DNA from 4 places in the Pseudoalteromonas sp. 1CM17D genome. Region 4 is predicted to be linked to each of the others. Evidence: predicted binding sites of a transcription regulator. Region 4 holds the regulator's gene; each other region holds the start of a gene.

Region 1 (4,334 bases), on a different contig from region 4:
TCTTCAAAATTAACCGAGGGTGCCTTTAATACAACGGGGGGTGCATCAGGTGCTAGTTGTACCAAATAAATGTGCGATCGGCTGCTTTCGTTGATTTTACGAATAACCGTATATCCATCAATTATTTGGCCAACCTCTAATGCGGGTGGTATTTTTCGCTGCGTTAACGATTGATAAAGCTCATCTAGATTTTGCTGCGCAATGCTATTTACCTTCACTAATAAACAACTCACATTATCATCACTGCCTTGTGCTATAGCGCGTGAGGTAATGGCACTTGCTGCCTGCTCTAAGTTGTTATGGGCGTTTATTTCGTTGGCAATTTCATTATAAGGCAATACATCATGCACACCATCGCAAGTCAGTATGTAAATATCGCCGGCTTTTAGGTCAACTTCGTAAACATCAATTTCTTGATGTGACTGCGCGCCTAAAGCACGAGTGAGCGTATCGTTTACTTTATGATCCCGCGTTATCGCTTCCATTTGATTATCGCGTAAACGCGTAATGCGAGTATCCCCTAAATGAAATATATACCCCGTAGCTGATTTTAATATAAGCGCCGTAAAGGTGGTCATCCAATCAGCTTGGCGTTGCCCTAAGTGGTTATAGTTAACTGATTGCGAATATAACCACTGATTTAAGCTAGCTAAAACCTTAGAAACCGATTTTTTGACCGCCCAGCTGTCGGGTGTATTTAAATACTCATTTATAAAATGAGTAACACTGAGCTGCGATGCTTGTTTGGCATTTTTAGCCGATGAACACCCATCCGCTAAGCACGCAATAGCGCCTTTTGTTTCTTGTTGTTCGTGCTCAGTATTTAAAGCAGCAAACGCATCTTGATTTTCATCTTTTATGCCCGCGGCACTGTGCCCACCAAAAGAAACATCTAGCGTATTATTACGAACTTGAGCGTGTTGGGTTTCATCAAACATGGTTAACGCTGCCTTAAGTCACTGAAATAAGTTCAACAGAGCCATCTTCGTTTACTTCTGTGATGTGCCCATCTGGCTCTTTCATGAAAAATAACGCCCCTAAACCTAACAATGCACTGGCAGCAATAATCATAAAGAAAGTTTGGTAATCCACTAATGAGAGCGCCGTTAAATACACCACCGCGCCAACGTTACCGTAAGCGCCTGTCATACCTGCAATTTGCCCTGTTAAGCGGCGTTTGATAAGTGGCACAGCAGCAAAAACCGCTCCCTCACCAGCTTGCACAAAGAACGAACACGCCATGGCAGCAGCTACAGCAAGCCAAAGTGGCCAGCTAGCGTCAACTAAGCCCATAACAAAGTAACCTACAGCTAACCCTGAGGTAAGAACAATAAGTGTTTTACGACGACCCATTCTATCTGAGATCCAACCACCACCCGGGCGCGAGGCTAAATTCATAAACGCATAAGCAGAGGCCAGTAAACCTGCGTACACCATATCGAGGCCAAACACTTCCATAAAAAATAATGGCAACATAGATACAACGGCCAGCTCTGAGCCAAAGGTAGTAAAATATAAAATATTAAGTACAGCTACTTGTTTAAATTCGTAGCGGTGTGATTCTGGCACGGGTTGTTTAAAGATATGTCCGTTTATATCAAAGGTTTTATATACCTCGTAAGCGTATAACAGCACTAAAAATGCATAAACGGCTAAAACAAAATTGGCAGAAATTAAATTAGCGCCTGTAGGAGACAACTTCCAAGTAAGTAAAGCCAGTGCGCCATACATAGGTAATTTCATAATAAGCAATAATACAAAGTCACCTTTACTGGTTACTTCCATTGCGCCTACTTTTTTAGGCTTAAAGTATGTACCCCCTTTTGGTGTATCGGTTACGTTTATGTACCAAATAACACCAAAAATAACGCTAAGTACGCCCGTTAAACCAACGGCATAGCGCCAGCCATCGTCGCCGCCAAACATAAGCGCTAATACAGGTAGTAACATGGCAGCGGCAGCCGAGCCAAAATTACCCCAGCCACCATAAATACCTTCTGCTGTACCTAACTCGTTTGCCGGGAACCACTCGCTCACCATACGAATGCCCACTACAAAGCCTGCACCAATAAAGCCTAGTGCAAAACGCGCGATAGCGGCTTGCTCAAATGTGGTGGCCATAGCAAACATAAAACACGGTATGCTACATAAAATAAGTAAAGCGGCATAAACAATACGCGGACCAAACTTATCTGTCAGCATGCCAACAACAACACGCGCCGGAATGGTTAAGGCCACATTTAAAATGAGCAGCGTTTTTACCTGTGCCATAGTTATACCTAGCGAGCCCGCTATTGCCCCTAATAATGGAGCATGGTTAAACCATACAAAAAAAGAGATAAAAAACACCATCCAGCTTAAATGTAGTATTTTCATTTTTCCGCTAAACGATATGAGATTAAACCCAGAACTCGGTTGCATGTTTTTTTCCTTGTAACGATTATTATTTTAAGCAGTGAGTACGACTTTGGTAGTAATAACACTGCGACGATTGTTAAATTAACGTTAACCGCTTTCAGCAATTACTAAGCCAACAATTAATAGGTAGGTTTTTCAGTTACTTATATTTTTGGGAATTAATATTTATTTCGCTTTGCACTATTTAAGCAGCTTTGTTGGGCGTAAACAGTGCAAAGAATTTTTAAGCTTTACTTGCTCTAGGTTTTAACTAATTGGTATTGTTAAAAAAAATTATGAGAACTCATTAATGCAAAAACCCCCTTTAACGTATCAGCAGCAATTACGCTATTCTCGCCATATTATGCTTCCTCAGCTAGATATAGATGGACAAGAAAAAATATGGCAAAGTCATGCTCTTATTGTGGGGTTAGGTGGATTAGGTTGCCCAGTTGCGCAGTACTTAGCGGCATCGGGCGTAGGTACTTTAACGCTTGTAGATAACGATGTGGTTGATGCAACTAACTTGCAAAGGCAGGTGCTCTATAAACAAAGTGATGTTGGGTGCTTAAAAACCCACAGTGCAAAAGAACAGTTAACTCAGTTAAATGATGAAATAGAGATCCACACTATTGATGAATTTTTAAATGAAAATTCGCGCCTTGAACAATTACTTAGCAAAGTAGATGTAGTTATTGACTGCACTGATAACTTAGCAACACGTAATTTGCTCAACAGCGCCTGCTATAACACCCGTACGCCCTTGGTTTCGGGCTCTGCCATAAGGTTAGAGGGACAAGTAGCTTGCTTTACAATGGCGCCTAATAGCCATTGCTACGGGTGTGTGTCACAGCTCTTTGGCGAACAAACTCAAAGCTGTTCAGAGTCAGGGGTGCTCTCTCCTATTGTAGGGCTTATTGGCAGTATTCAAGCGACTGAAGTACTTAAAATTATTGCAGGACTGCCTAGTAAACTCACCGAGCAGCTATTACTTGTAGATGGTTTGAGTATGGAGTTTAACCGTTTTAACATTGTTAAAAATAAGCACTGCCCTGTTTGCAGTGCTTAATTTAGTACATTTTGTAAATACATGACTGCTTTTAAAAGCCTAATTTAGCGTTTCTAGGTTATTTATTGTCAAATAAATCTGCTCGCCTAGGCTTACAGCGCTTTGCTGCCATTGCCTTTTAGACACCGCGCAATACAGTAATTGCGTATCTACATTAACAGTTAGCAACCATTGCTCATCAAGCTGCTGGGCATTTTCAAGTATACCTATTAGCACGTTTGCACTGCTCTCGTTAATTGGTTTTACTTTGTTGTAGGTTATTTGGCTGCTTTCTATAATTAACTTATGGTTTTGTTTTACCAGCGAAGGCACTGCATATAAATGCTGTTGGCTATTACTAAGAGTAAGCTGGTAAAGACCAAAAGCATCATTAAATTCAGGCTTACTATAACTAAGTATACTGAGCGGCGTTTGGCTCTTATTTGTATAAATACTTTGCACCACTTCTTGTGTTGCACCGCACTGGAGCACGCTGCCTTTCGCTATATGAAGTAATGTATCGCTGCAATAAAGTAGCTCTTTTAAAGAGTGGCTAACAATAATAAATTTAATACCATGGGATTTATTAAGTTGCTGAATAGCCCCCAACATAGTAAAACGCGTTGACCAATCTAAGGCGCTAAATGGCTCATCAAGTAAAACAACAGATTGCCCACTTAGTAGTGTTCTTGCAAAAATTACGCGCTGGCGCTCCCCGCCCGAAAGCCCCGACACATCACGATTTAGTAATGGGTTTAGTGCTAATAAATCAATTACCTGATCAGGCGTTAGGTTGTTACTTTTATTTTTACAATGCTTGTGAGTAAACAGTAAATTACCCATCACATTTAAATGTGGAAATAACGGGCACGACTGCAGCTGTAAAGTA
Region 2 (4,334 bases), 100 kb from region 4:
CTTCTAGCGGGTTATTTCCTTTACTATAGATTTAATAAAAAAACACGGGAATAAAATAATGGTTTCTAGAAGAGAGTTTTTATTAAGTGCAGGCTCGCTTGCGTTTATTGGCTTATCGCGCAGCGCAATGGGTAACGTTGCTTTACCTGAAGTAACAACAAAGTTACCTGCTTATGGCCCATTAATAGCCGACCCTCAGGCCTTATTAGATTTACCTAAAGGCTTTAGTTATCGGGTTATATCGGCACTTGGCGATAAAATGGATGATGGTTTAGACGTACCCGACCGTGCCGATGGCATGGGTTGTATTGCATTAGATAACGAACGCGTAGCCCTTATACGTAACCATGAGTTACAACCTAAACACATTAATAAAGCGTCTGATTTAATTAGTAATCACAAAACCCCCTTAGCCTATGATTCATTTAAAAATGGTGTAGCTTTGCCTGGGGGTACTAGCCATATTATTTATAACTTAAAAGAGCAAAAACGAGAGCAAGAGTATTTATCGCTGTGTGGCACAATAAGAAACTGCTCAGGTGGTGTAACGCCATGGGGCAGTTGGCTAACCTGCGAAGAAACCGTTATGGATAAAAGCGATGGCTTGTCTCAATCTCACGGTTACATTTTTGAAGTACCAGCCAGCGCCAAAGGCTTAATTAAGCCAGAGCCATTATATGATATGGGCCGCTTTAATCATGAAGCCGCCGCAATAGACCCACAAACCGGTATTGTTTATTTAACTGAAGATAGAGGCGATAGTTTGTTTTATCGGTTTATTCCTCATCATCGCGATAAGTTAAATAAAGGCGGCACATTGCAAGCTATGGTAATTAAAAACCAGCCTCAGTTTGATAGCCGAAATTGGGATTCACCGGCCATGCCACTACACAGCGACCTTTTAGTTGAATGGATAACGCTCACAGACCCTAAAAGCCCAAATGATGACCTACGTAAGCAAGGTTATAAAAAAGGTGCAGCCTTATTTGCACGAGGAGAGGGAATACATTGGGGTAAAAATGAGCTTTATTTTTGCTGTACTAATGGGGGCAAAAAGCAGTTAGGTCAGGTAATGAAGTACACACCTTCAAAAAACGAAGGCACTGAGTTAGAGCAAAATGAGCCTGGTAAAATACAACTATTTGTAGAAAGTACAAACGAGTCGTTATACAACTTTGGTGATAATTTAACGGTAGCACCTAACGGGCATTTAATTGTATGTGAGGATCAATACACAGACACGGTGAATAACCATTTACGCGGGGTAACACCTAAAGGAGAGGTGTATAACTTTGCTAAATTGCATGCGCAAACAGAGCTTGCTGGGGCGTGTTTTTCACCTGACGGGCAAACCTTGTTTGTAAACGTATACATGCCAACTAAAACGTTGGCTATTACTGGTCCTTGGGATAGTTTTAAGCTTTAAAGTGGTAAAAATACAAACGCTTAGCATGCCTATACTAGGCGTTTGTATTTTAACAATCCTTGTAGGTTTACCAAATCCCTTAGCAAGCTTTAATCATCCTTGGTGCATTTACTACATCCTTTATGTAATAAGCAACGGGTCCTTGTAGTTTGCACTTCATCCTGTACCTACTTATGTAACGTATCCTTGTATCTTTATTAGTCCTTTAACTCTTATTAACATTCCTTGTATGGCAAAGTGGGTAATAAATTAATGATTTAGTTTACCTGCAGACGATTCAATGTGTGCACGTACAAACCATTGAAACTGCTCTAAGTCACCTAGCTGGCTGGTGATCATATCCTCTGATACTGGGTCTAATTCAGACAGCGTGCCAATGGCTTTGCGGTGGTCGGCGTTTACGCCACTGTATACTTTGTCTAATGCACCTAAATGCTCTACTACAAAGGCTTTACCTAATGAGTATTCTTCCCATGTGCGGCGATCTACAATTGACTTAGGTGTACCTTGTGGCGTACCGCCTAATGTAGCAATACGCTCTGCGATGGTGTCGGTCATTTCGCGAATAGCATCGACTTGTGGGTCTAACATTTCATGCACACCAATAAAGCTTGGGCCTACTACATTCCAGTGAATATGCTTTAAAGTAAGTTGTAAGTCTAAAAGCGCTACGAGTCGGTTATCGAGTGTTTCAATTGTTTTTTTTGCTGATTCGTTATCCATACCTGGGGCTGTAAATTCAATTGGGTGTTGTGAGTTACTCATAATGTCTCCCGTTGTGTAATTTGTTGTATGTAGCCATTGCTACCATTTAACTTGCAATACATGAAGCAAAGCCTATGCCTACCAAGTTTATTTTTTTAAGTTATTGATATTTAATGTTTTGTTTTTACTTGGGTACGTAAGGTTAAAAAGGGAGAGGCGTAGAATATGAATTTTATGCACTTATTTTTGTAAATTGTGCACAGTAATAAAAAAGCTGTGGCTGTTTATCGAAAGAGTTGAAATTTGTTTATGCTCAATAAGACATAGTCTGTGTAATACAGCTACCTAATGTGCTTAGTCTTACAATTCACGCCGTTATTAAATTGCCTTTAAAGCTCACCTTAATATTGCACGCGCTAAAACCTCTAAATAAAACCCAGTAAATAAGCTAAGCAAGGGTATACAAAATATAAAGGCGCTTATTTATTACCTGCGTAATGATTAATTCAGGTGTTTTATACAGGGCTAACGCTGCTCTTTTAAAGCCGCGCTACTGGGCTTTACTGCTTAGATTTTAAAAATCAGCCTTTGTGCTTATTTAATCTCTTTAGTTGGTGAATGCTCACTGATATACTCCCGCCGCATTTTAATTGGGGTTATGTAAATAAATCATGAATTTTTTAAAAACACTGTTTACAACATCTATACTGCTTTTGTCTCACTCAGCACTAGCAGAAAATTGGAGCGTCACACAGCTTCACACAAATTTTGGCGATGCCTTAAATCCCTTTACCGGGGAGTCGTCATTTACACGCACCTACACCATAGAGCATGCCTCAGAGCATGACTTAGGTGATAACTACTTTTTTATCGACTTTTTAAACGACAGCCTTAGTGATGGTTTTCAAGATACGGGTATATATGGCGAGTGGTACACAACACTTAGCTTATCAAAAGCCTTTGATACCTCTGTGCGTTATGGTGCAATAAAAGACACAGGTTTAGTGTTTGGTATAAACGCCGGTGAAGAGGGGTTAATGAAATATACCCCAGGCATCAAGCTCAGCTGGGATGCCCCAGGCTTTGATTTTTTAACAACTACTTTTGCAGGTTATATTGATGCCAACGGCGGCGTGCAAAAAGATCAGCTAGCCAAGCAAGACAACAGCATTTTTATAGACCTTGCATGGGGTGCACCTTTTACACTAGCTAGCCAAGCATTTTATTTTACCGGCCACGTAGAATATATTTCTGGGCGTGATGACGAACTAGGCAATAAAGTTAATGAGTGGTTGCTTGCTCAACCCGCTGTGCATTGGGATGTAGGGCAAAACTTTAATTTAAACCCGCAGCAGTTGATGGTAGGGGTAGAGTGGCGCTATTGGTACAACAAGTTAGGGACTAATAAAATAGAAAACCAGCCCTTTTTACATGCTATTTGGGTATTTTAAGCAAAGCTTGCTTTGCTAGTCTGATAAAAAAATAGCGCCTTTTGGCGCTATTTTTAGTCAGTGTGGTTGGAACTTTAAGTGGTTGGTTGTTACTCGTAACCACGAGGTTTTTTGGTTTTAATAACTGCAATATAAGCATGCCAACTGGCGTAACTAAGTAAAGGCATAATTACAATAAAGCCCGTGGCACCGGTAGCAAAACCAACAGCTACCAATAAAAATATACAAATTGACCATACCACCATAGCGGCAAAGTTAGTTTTTACAGCGTTCATAGAGCTTATTACAGCGGTCATAATATCTACTCGGCGCTCCATCATTATTTGTGGAGCAAAAGCAGAAAGCGAAAATACAGTCACCAGTAATACCCCTCCTATTATGCTGCCTAACGTTAAAAACGCCGATAACTCTTCCAAGGTGGGATTGGCGTGGCTAGGATATAAAGCATGCACAAGCGCAGCTAAACGCATCCAAGCAATCATGATAACCATTAGCATTATTGCAAAGCCCCATTCGCCTACTGGGTTTCTAAACATCGACTTTATAGAGTGGCTAAGTGTGGGTTTATGACCTTTTTCAAGCTCCCATGCTACATCGTAAAGGCCTGCCGCGAAGGCTGGGCCTATTAATGCAAACGCCACGGTTGCAGGCAGTATTACTAAATATGTACCTGTAAACATTGCCCAGTAAACAATAGCAACAGGAATAAGGGTAAATATTACCCCGTAAATAAGGCTCAATATGGGCGCACG
Region 3 (4,334 bases), on a different contig from region 4:
TGCAGATGAAGACGCTCAGCCAGGTAGTTACGATGTAAAAGTAGATGCATTAGCGCAAGCTCATAAATTGTCATCTCCTGCATTTGCTGCCGATGAGGCAATTGGCGCCGGTGTAATTACAATTGGTTCTGGTGAAAACAGTTTTTCCACTGTTCTGTCTGCAACTAATACCTTAGAAGATTTACGCGACCAAATTAATAACGGCCCCTTTACGGGCAGCGATAGTAATGACTCGGTTGTGGCGACTATAGTAACCAGTGATGATGGCCAGCATTTAGTACTTACTAGTAAAGAAACTGGTGAAGACAATGCAATTACTATTACTGTTCAAGATGAAGATGGAAACAATACCGATACTGGTGGACTTTCGCGTTTAGCTTACGATGTATCTGACGCAGACCCGCTAAACCATACTACAAACCTAACAGAAGTAAACGCTGCACAAAATGCACAAATAACAATTGATGGCACATTAACGGTATCAAGTAATACGAATGAATTTAGTAACGTAATTGATGGTATAGATATTACAGCCAAAAAGGTACACGGTGCAGAAGATGATATAAGCGACTTATCTGTTACCGAAAATAACAACAATATAAAAACAGGTTTAAATGGGTTTATTGCCAGTTATAATGAGCTCTTAACATTAAGTAATACACTAGGAGCGTCAAGTTCTGAAGGTGCTGGTGTTATGGCTGGTGACTCGTTACTTCGCGGTGTAATGTCTAAATTACGAGAACAAATAACCGACTCTGTGGATTTAGGGAATGGTAACTCATTATCGCTTTCACAATTAGGGGTTGAAACAGACCGTTATGGAGTACTGACACTTAATACAGAGACACTGGATGAGCAAATAGACTCTGATGTTGATTTAGTGCAACAGTTTTTTGTAGGTGATGACGAAGACGAAGGCGGTTTTGCCCAATCATTTGACGAACTTATGAGCTTTTATACCGACACCGACGGTATTATCCAAAATCGTATAGACAGTAAAACAAATCAACTTGAAGATATTGATGATCAGCGTGAAAGCTTAACAAGTAAAATGGAGTCGTTATCTGACAGGTTATACGCTCAGTACAACGCCATGGATTTACTAGTCGCGAGCCTTAACTCTACAAGTAGTTATGTGCAAGCGCAGCTTGAAAATATGCCTGGTGTGGTGAGTAACAATTCATAACCAGTAAAATTCGTTAGGCCTATAAAAAAACCGTTTTATAAACGGTTTTTTTATGCTTAATTAAGTTTAAATAGCGCTGTGCGATACTTAGTTAAACTGATTTGTAGGCAGAGATAGCTTTACCTGTTTTTTTTTGCTTAATTATGGCTTTAGATGATTCATTTTTTACAGCATTTGCTTGTTTACTAATGTTGTTTATGGTGGTTTGAACTGCCATAAGCTGCTCGGCGTTAGGCGGGTTATCGCTTTCGCACCAGCGCTTAAGCTCACTATTTAAAGTATCCATAATTGGCGTGGCGTCATCAGCTTTGTTGCTTTGCACTAATACTTCAATTTGGCTGAGTAATTGATTGATGTACTCAGCTTTGCCTATTTGCTCTAAAGCCATTAGTTTATACCGCAGGAATACGCTGATCGACAGGAATACTATCCCAGCCTTCTTTTATTTCTTTAATAATGCCAGCTACCTCAGAAATAATCTCAATGTCATTATCTACATTTGCTTGCACAAGGCGCCTTTGGCAGTAGTCATAAAGTGCCAATAAATTATCAGAAATACTAGGATCTTGTTCTACTTCTAAGTTAAGCGCATCTTGCAGTGCACCTAATAATAAAATGCATGCTGAGAGGTTTTCGCCTTTTTTTTCTATTTCTTTGCGTTCAATAAAACCCTTAGTAGCGGCTAAGCGACCAATAATATTACTAAAAATAAGGTTTATTTGTTCATACGGCGCCATTTCTGCAATGTTACTTGCACGAACTTGACTGTATTTTTTCAGTGAGACATGTGCCATGGGAAAATCCTAAAATTTAACTACTAAAATTATGTAAAACTAATATCAAAACAAAGCAATATTAATGCCAAACGTTTTACTATCGTATAGTTATCGGCACTGCTGCTTTCAACTTAAGTAAATAATAGCTTATATATTTTGTATAATGGGTAATTTGTCCTTTAAAATTTTAGTAAGCTTTTATATTGGGTTTATATAAACTGATACTTAATGATTAATTCTTAAGTATGATTGATTTTACTAATCCGTCTATTTTTTGGCGTTTATGTCAAAAAACCGCCGCTATTACTTGCATCCATTCAGATCTCGCTTACAATTTAGCTAATAAAATGAATTAGTGAAATTATGGCTCGCTAACTATGATCTTGATTTTAGATAATAATAATAACCGTGCAATAGGATTACATGCATCACTTACCTTTATTGGGGAAGCTGTGCAGTTGCTTGACGAAAGTGATTTTGAACAAGTATCTAGTAAGTATCAACAACAAGAATGCATTGTTATTTTAGGTGCATTGCAAAGCTTAGATCATGAAAGCTTAATTAAGCGTTTTCCAACCCTGCCTTTTTTACTGATTGGTGAAACACTCAAGCCCTTATTAAGTATTGCTAATGTAGTGGGCTTAATTTGTGAGCCGTTTAATCACGAAGTAACCACACAGTTATTACACGACTGCCAACAGTACCAACGTATGTTGCCTGGTAGCCACAAGCAGCATAAACCACACAAAACATTTGATGGTTTAGTTGGCGAAACCGATGCTGTTAAAAACGTACGCTTTTTAATTGAGCAGGTGGCTAAAACCGATGCAAACGTGCTTATTTTAGGTGAGTCGGGTACAGGTAAAGAGGTGGTTGCGCGTAACGTCCATTTATTATCTAAACGCAATACGGGGCCATTTGTACCAGTAAACTGTGGTGCCATACCTGGAGAGTTGCTAGAAAGCGAACTATTCGGTCACGAAAAAGGGGCATTTACCGGCGCTATTTCTGCACGTAAAGGGCGGTTTGAATTAGCGCAAGGCGGTACGCTGTTTTTAGATGAAATTGGCGATATGCCGCTACAAATGCAAGTAAAGTTATTGCGTGTATTGCAAGAGCGCAGCTACGAGCGTGTAGGTGGCACAAAAGCGATTCAAGCAGATGTACGGGTTATCGCCGCTACTCATCGCAACCTTGAGGAAATGATTGAAAAGGGCAGCTTTAGGGAAGATTTATATTACCGTTTAAACGTGTTTCCTATTGAAAACCCGTCACTTAATGAACGTGCTGACGACATACCTTTATTACTTAAAGAGCTAATGCGCCGTGTTAATGAGCAAAGTGGTACGTCGGCTAAATTTACAGAGCGCGCGGTTGAGAGCCTCAAAGAACATGCTTGGCCTGGTAATATCCGAGAGCTTGCTAATTTAGTGGAGCGCATGGTGATTATGTTCCCTGAAAAAGTAGTGGATGTACCCGATTTACCCAATAAATATCGCTACATCGAGGTAGACGCATACGAGCCAGAATACCCTGAAGAGCTACTTGAAAAAGATGCCTTTAACGATATTTTTAGCTCAGGCTTTAGCGATTATGATAATGAACCTGAGCCTGAATTCAGCCAACCGGGATCTGGCGTATTACCCGAAGAAGGTATAGAGCTTAAAGATTATTTAGCAGAGCTTGAAATAAGCTTAATTACCCAAGCGTTAGAGCGTTTTGATTACGTTGTTGCGCGCGCCGCAGAAATATTAGGTGTAAGGCGTACAACGCTTGTTGAAAAAATGAAAAAGTACAATCTATCGCGAGATTAGCCAAATTTAGCAAGTGCCGAACCACTACAAATTACCGAGTTTGGCTCTTTTAATTTCTTGCTTACTGATCTGACTCCATAAAAGTAGACACCTATTTAGGAGTCAGTTCTCATGAAAGTAAAAGCGTTTCGTAAACATACAGAGGAATTTAAAAGAAAAGTGGTGCAGGAGTCATTAGACTCACACGGTACCGTTAAAATGACCGCTAAGAAATACGGTATTCATCCCGATATGTTGTCAAGTTAGAGAAGTAAAATGACCTCAAGAAAAGAGCCTAAGCCACTTAAAAACCATGGTCCAGAAAAGTCATATAAAGACCTTGAACGTCAAGTTCGTAACCTTGAAAAGCAGCTTGAGGACGTACAGTTGGAGAACGACGTACTAAAAAAGGCGAGGGCCTACTTCGACAGTCTAAAAGAATAAGGTTTCAATATATTCATAAGACCACGACGGTGAAGAAAACAGTAAGCAAGTTATGTAAGTTATTATCTGTTTCTAAGGCTGGGTATTACAAATGGTTGAAACAGTCGTCGAATCCAGTTGAAAGAAAAAATGATT
Region 4 (4,334 bases):
TAAAAGCAGAACTATTAGCAAAAAGCTATAAAGGCCGCCAAGTTGTAAAAAATGTAGGCCTTGAGGTAGAAGCCGGCAGCATTGTTGGCTTATTGGGCCCTAATGGCGCAGGTAAAACCACCACCTTTTACATGATTGTAGGATTAGTACCTAGCGACAAAGGTAAAATTTCTATTGATGATAACGACATTACGTTATTACCTATGCACAGCCGCGCCCGCTTAGGCATTGGCTATTTGCCGCAAGAGTCATCAATATTTAGAAAGCTGACAGTTTATCAAAACTTAATGGCTATTTTAGAAACGCGTAAAGAGCTCAATAAAGCCGCGCGAGAAGAAACGCTTAACAACTTACTTGATGAATTTAGTATTCAGCATATTCGCGATAGCCAAGGTATGGCGCTTTCTGGTGGTGAACGCCGCCGTGTAGAAATTGCCAGAGCACTGGCAGCAAACCCTAAATTTATTTTATTGGATGAGCCTTTTGCTGGTGTTGATCCGATTTCAGTGTTAGATATAAAGAAAATAATAGAACATCTTAAAAACCGTGGCATTGGCGTATTAATTACCGATCACAATGTAAGAGAAACCCTTGATGTTTGTGAAAAAGCCTACATTGTTTCTCATGGGGAGCTAATTGCATCTGGCACCCCAGAACACGTATTAAATGACAAAACTGTACGCGATGTTTATTTAGGCGAGCAATTTAGGCTGTAACATTTAAGCCACACCTACAAGCATCTGCTAATATTAATTATAACAACATAAAAGGATTGTTAGAGATACATGAGGCAATCATTACAGCTGCGCATGGGCCAGCAACTTACAATGACTCCACAATTGCAACAAGCGATTCGCTTGCTGCAGCTCAGTACATTGGATCTCCAGCAAGAAATACAAGAAGCACTTGATAGCAACCCGCTATTAGAAGTAGAAGAGCAAGATTACACGGAAGAGTCGGCTGGAAAAAATGAACAAAAAGCAGATACGGATGATGTAACCGTAAGCGCATCGGCTGACGATACAACCAGCGAGTACGAGCAAGACAGTGGCGAAGCTTTAAATAAAGACACCGTTAGCGATGATATGGCAATGGATGTAACTTGGGATGAGTACATGAGCGCAGCCCCTGCGGCATCCTCAGGCCCAATGCCAGAAGATGAGTCTATTTATCAAGGTGCCTCTACTGAAACGCTACATGAGTATTTAATGTGGCAGCTTCAGCTTACTCCTTTTAGCCCCACTGATGAAGCCATTGCTATTGCCATTGTAGAAGCTGTAGATGACTCGGGTATTTTAACGCTAAGTTGCGAAGAAATTTTAGAAAGCTTTAACCAAGAAAACGATGACGAAGTTGAAGTTGAACTTGATGAAATAGAAGCCGTTTTAAAGCGTATTCAGTTATTTGACCCTGTAGGTATAGCCGCGCGCAGTTTACAAGAGTGCTTGTGTATTCAGCTAAACCAGTTTGATAAAGACACCCCTTTTATAGAACAAACTAAAATGATCTTAACCGATCACATTGATCTATTAGCGGCACGCGACTATCGTACATTAATGAAAAAGACTAAGCTTAAAGAAGACGAGCTTAAAGAGGTCATGACCCTAATACATACCCTCAACCCAAAACCTGCAGATACCATAGTAAGGGAAGAGTCGGAGTATGTAATACCAGATGTGTCGGTTAAAAAAATAAAAGGCCGCTGGGTGGTAGAGCTAAACCCAGATAGCATGCCAAAAATACGCGTAAATAGTCAGTACGCGGCTATGTCACGTACCGTAAAATCAAGTGGTGATAGCCAATTTATTCGCTCTCACTTACAAGAAGCTAAATGGTTTATAAAAAGCCTTGAAAGCAGAAACGACACGCTGCTCAAAGTAACAAACTGTATTGTAAAACAGCAACAAGCATTTTTTGAACATGGCCCAGAAGCCATGAAGCCAATGGTTTTAAACGATGTTGCTGAAATGGTAGAAATGCATGAATCGACAATTTCGCGTGTTACTACGCAAAAATATATGCATACGCCACGTGGTATTTTTGAGCTTAAGTATTTTTTCTCAAGCCACGTAAGCACTGAAAACGGCGGAGAGTGTTCATCAACCGCAATACGTGCCCTAATTAAAAAGCTAATTGCCGCGGAAAACTCAGCTAAACCATTGAGTGATAGTAAAATTGCGGATATATTGGCAGAGCAAGGAATTAAAGTAGCTAGACGCACAATAGCAAAATACCGTGAATCGCTAGCTATTCCACCGTCAAATCAGAGAAAGAGTTTGATATAAGACGTAAAAAACAAAGAGGAAATGCTTATGCAACTAAACCTAACTGGTCGTCACGTAGAAGTAACTGATTCACTTAGAGACTATGTAAATAATAAATTTGCAAAGCTAGAAAGGCACTCAGATCATATTAGCAATGTGCATGTCATTCTCGATGTAGAAAAACTCAACCAAAAAGCAGAAGCGACTATTCATGTAAGTGGCGCAGATTTATTTGCCTCAACAGAGCACCAAGATATGTATGCCGCTATAGACTCGTTGATTGACAAGCTCGATCGTCAAGTCATAAAACATAAAGAGAAGCTTGCTAGACACTAATATTATGAAATTAAGTACATTAGTATGCCAGGACTGCAGCAAAGCTGCGGTCCTTTTTAGTAGTAAAAAAAGAATTTTAGAGTTTATCAGTGAGCTTGCTCATGAAAAGCTCCCCTACTTACCACAACAAGATATTCTTAATGCGCTGGCAAGTAGAGAAAAGCTAGGCAGTACTGGCATTGGCCGGGGTATCGCCATTCCTCATGGCAGAATGGGTGGCGTAGAAGAGCCGCTGGCTTTAGTACTTGTTAGCGACACGCCTGTTAACTTTGATGCTATTGATAACTGCCCTGTTGATATTTTTGTTGCACTCATCGTACCAGATGGCGATAACCAACAGCACCTAAAGACTCTGGCAACCATAGCTGATAAACTGAGCAACAAAGAATTTTGTAAACAGCTGCGTAGTGCTAAAACCGATGCAGAGCTGTATCAAGTAATTGTTGATCAATCGTAGTAAATACTAAGGGCTATAAATGGAGTTAATTATCATAAGCGGCCGTTCTGGTTCAGGTAAGTCGGTTGCTTTACGCGTGGTTGAAGATTTAGGCTATTATTGCGTAGATAATATTCCGGTCAACTTACTGCCCTCTTTAGTGCGAAGTGTTTCAGATAACTATGACAAAATAGCCGTTAGTATAGATGTTCGTAATATCCCCAAAGAACAAGATGAATTTAACGATATTCTCGAGTACCTTCCTGACTTTGCTAAACCCACACTGTTTTATTTAGATAGTGATGATCAAACACTGATCAAACGTTTTTCAGAAACACGCAGATTACACCCTTTATCCATCGATTCACTGCCGCTTGATTTAGCAATAAAAAAAGAAAAAGAACTGCTTGATGTACTCGTAACACGCGCTGACTTTATGCTAGATACCACCGATTTAAGTGTGCACCAATTAGCAGAGTCAATTCGCGAAAAAATACTGGGTAAAAAAGATAAGCAACTTATTGTAACATTTGAATCGTTTGGCTTTAAACACGGCATACCTAAAGAAGCTGATTATGTTTTTGATGCTCGCTTTTTGCCAAACCCCCACTGGGAGCCTGAACTCAAACCGCTTACGGGCCTTGATCAACCAGTAAAAGATTTTTTGGCAAATCACAGCATAGTGCAAAAATTCACTTGGCAAATTCAAACCTTTGTACAAACTTGGCTGCCACACTTAGAGCGCAATAACCGTAGTTACCTCACTATTGCAATTGGCTGTACTGGTGGTCAACATCGCTCGGTTTATTTAGCGCAAGCCATTGGTGAGAGCTTTGCTATGACGCATCCGAATGTCAAAATTCGTCATCGTGAGCAAGAAAAGTAACCTTAAAATAATAACCTGTTCAGTTTAGGTATAGTAATTTATGCGCTGTGAAGACACATTTTTAATAAAAAATAAATTAGGCTTACACGCCAGAGCGGCAACGGTCCTTGCGCAATTAGCTGTGCAGTTTGATGCTAAAATCACCTTACACCAAGATGATAAAGAAGCCGCAGGCGACAGCGTATTAGCTTTAATGCTACTTGAAAGCAGTAAAGGTAAAGAAGTTAAAGTAGTCTGTGAAGGCCCTGATTCAGAGCAAGCTTTGCATGCGGTTGGGCAATTAATTGCACAACGATTTAACGAGCAAGAATAATTTAAAGCACCATAGCCTTATAAGTTAAAGACTTATCTGGCCAAATTATAAAGATTTAGTAAATTAGGGTATTCCGACTCGCCTAATTTAGTGCTTTAA

The links. Region 4 encodes sigma-54, which starts transcription at its own class of promoters, with help from an activator protein. Its sites were predicted from a motif close to GTTGGCACGNNNNTNGNNT; they were not measured.
Region 1: MSC25_RS03210 (NarK family nitrate/nitrite MFS transporter) is a predicted target of sigma-54. The motif match lies at 2,517-2,535, and genes of this name have one in related genera.
Region 2: dps (DNA starvation/stationary phase protection protein Dps) is a predicted target of sigma-54. The motif match lies at 2,255-2,273, and genes of this name have one in related genera.
Region 3: fliS (flagellar export chaperone FliS) is a predicted target of sigma-54. The motif match lies at 2,034-2,052, and genes of this name have one in related genera.

Annotation. Positions count from the first base shown of each region.
Region 1 is NZ_JALNTP010000001.1:721,507-725,840, forward strand. It holds gene MSC25_RS03205 (bifunctional protein-serine/threonine kinase/phosphatase) at 1-938, opposite strand, end outside; gene MSC25_RS03210 (NarK family nitrate/nitrite MFS transporter) at 952-2,421, opposite strand; gene moeB (molybdopterin-synthase adenylyltransferase MoeB) at 2,708-3,466, shown strand; gene MSC25_RS03220 (ATP-binding cassette domain-containing protein) at 3,506-4,334, opposite strand, start outside.
Region 2 is NZ_JALNTP010000008.1:151,578-155,911, forward strand. It holds gene MSC25_RS14725 (alkaline phosphatase PhoX) at 59-1,426, shown strand; gene dps (DNA starvation/stationary phase protection protein Dps) at 1,676-2,191, opposite strand; gene MSC25_RS14735 (nucleoside-binding protein) at 2,803-3,582, shown strand; gene MSC25_RS14740 (DUF2189 domain-containing protein) at 3,672-4,334, opposite strand, start outside.
Region 3 is NZ_JALNTP010000002.1:401,079-405,412, forward strand. It holds gene fliD (flagellar filament capping protein FliD) at 1-1,186, shown strand, start outside; gene MSC25_RS05440 (hypothetical protein) at 1,278-1,574, opposite strand; gene fliS (flagellar export chaperone FliS) at 1,579-1,980, opposite strand; gene MSC25_RS05450 (sigma-54 dependent transcriptional regulator) at 2,340-3,776, shown strand; partial or broken gene MSC25_RS05455 (IS3 family transposase) at 3,888-4,334, shown strand, end outside.
Region 4 is NZ_JALNTP010000008.1:47,456-51,789, reverse strand. It holds gene lptB (LPS export ABC transporter ATP-binding protein) at 1-716, shown strand, start outside; gene MSC25_RS14215 (RNA polymerase factor sigma-54) at 786-2,285, shown strand; gene hpf (ribosome hibernation promoting factor) at 2,313-2,600, shown strand; gene MSC25_RS14205 (PTS sugar transporter subunit IIA) at 2,605-3,057, shown strand; gene rapZ (RNase adapter RapZ) at 3,077-3,922, shown strand; gene MSC25_RS14195 (HPr family phosphocarrier protein) at 3,963-4,235, shown strand.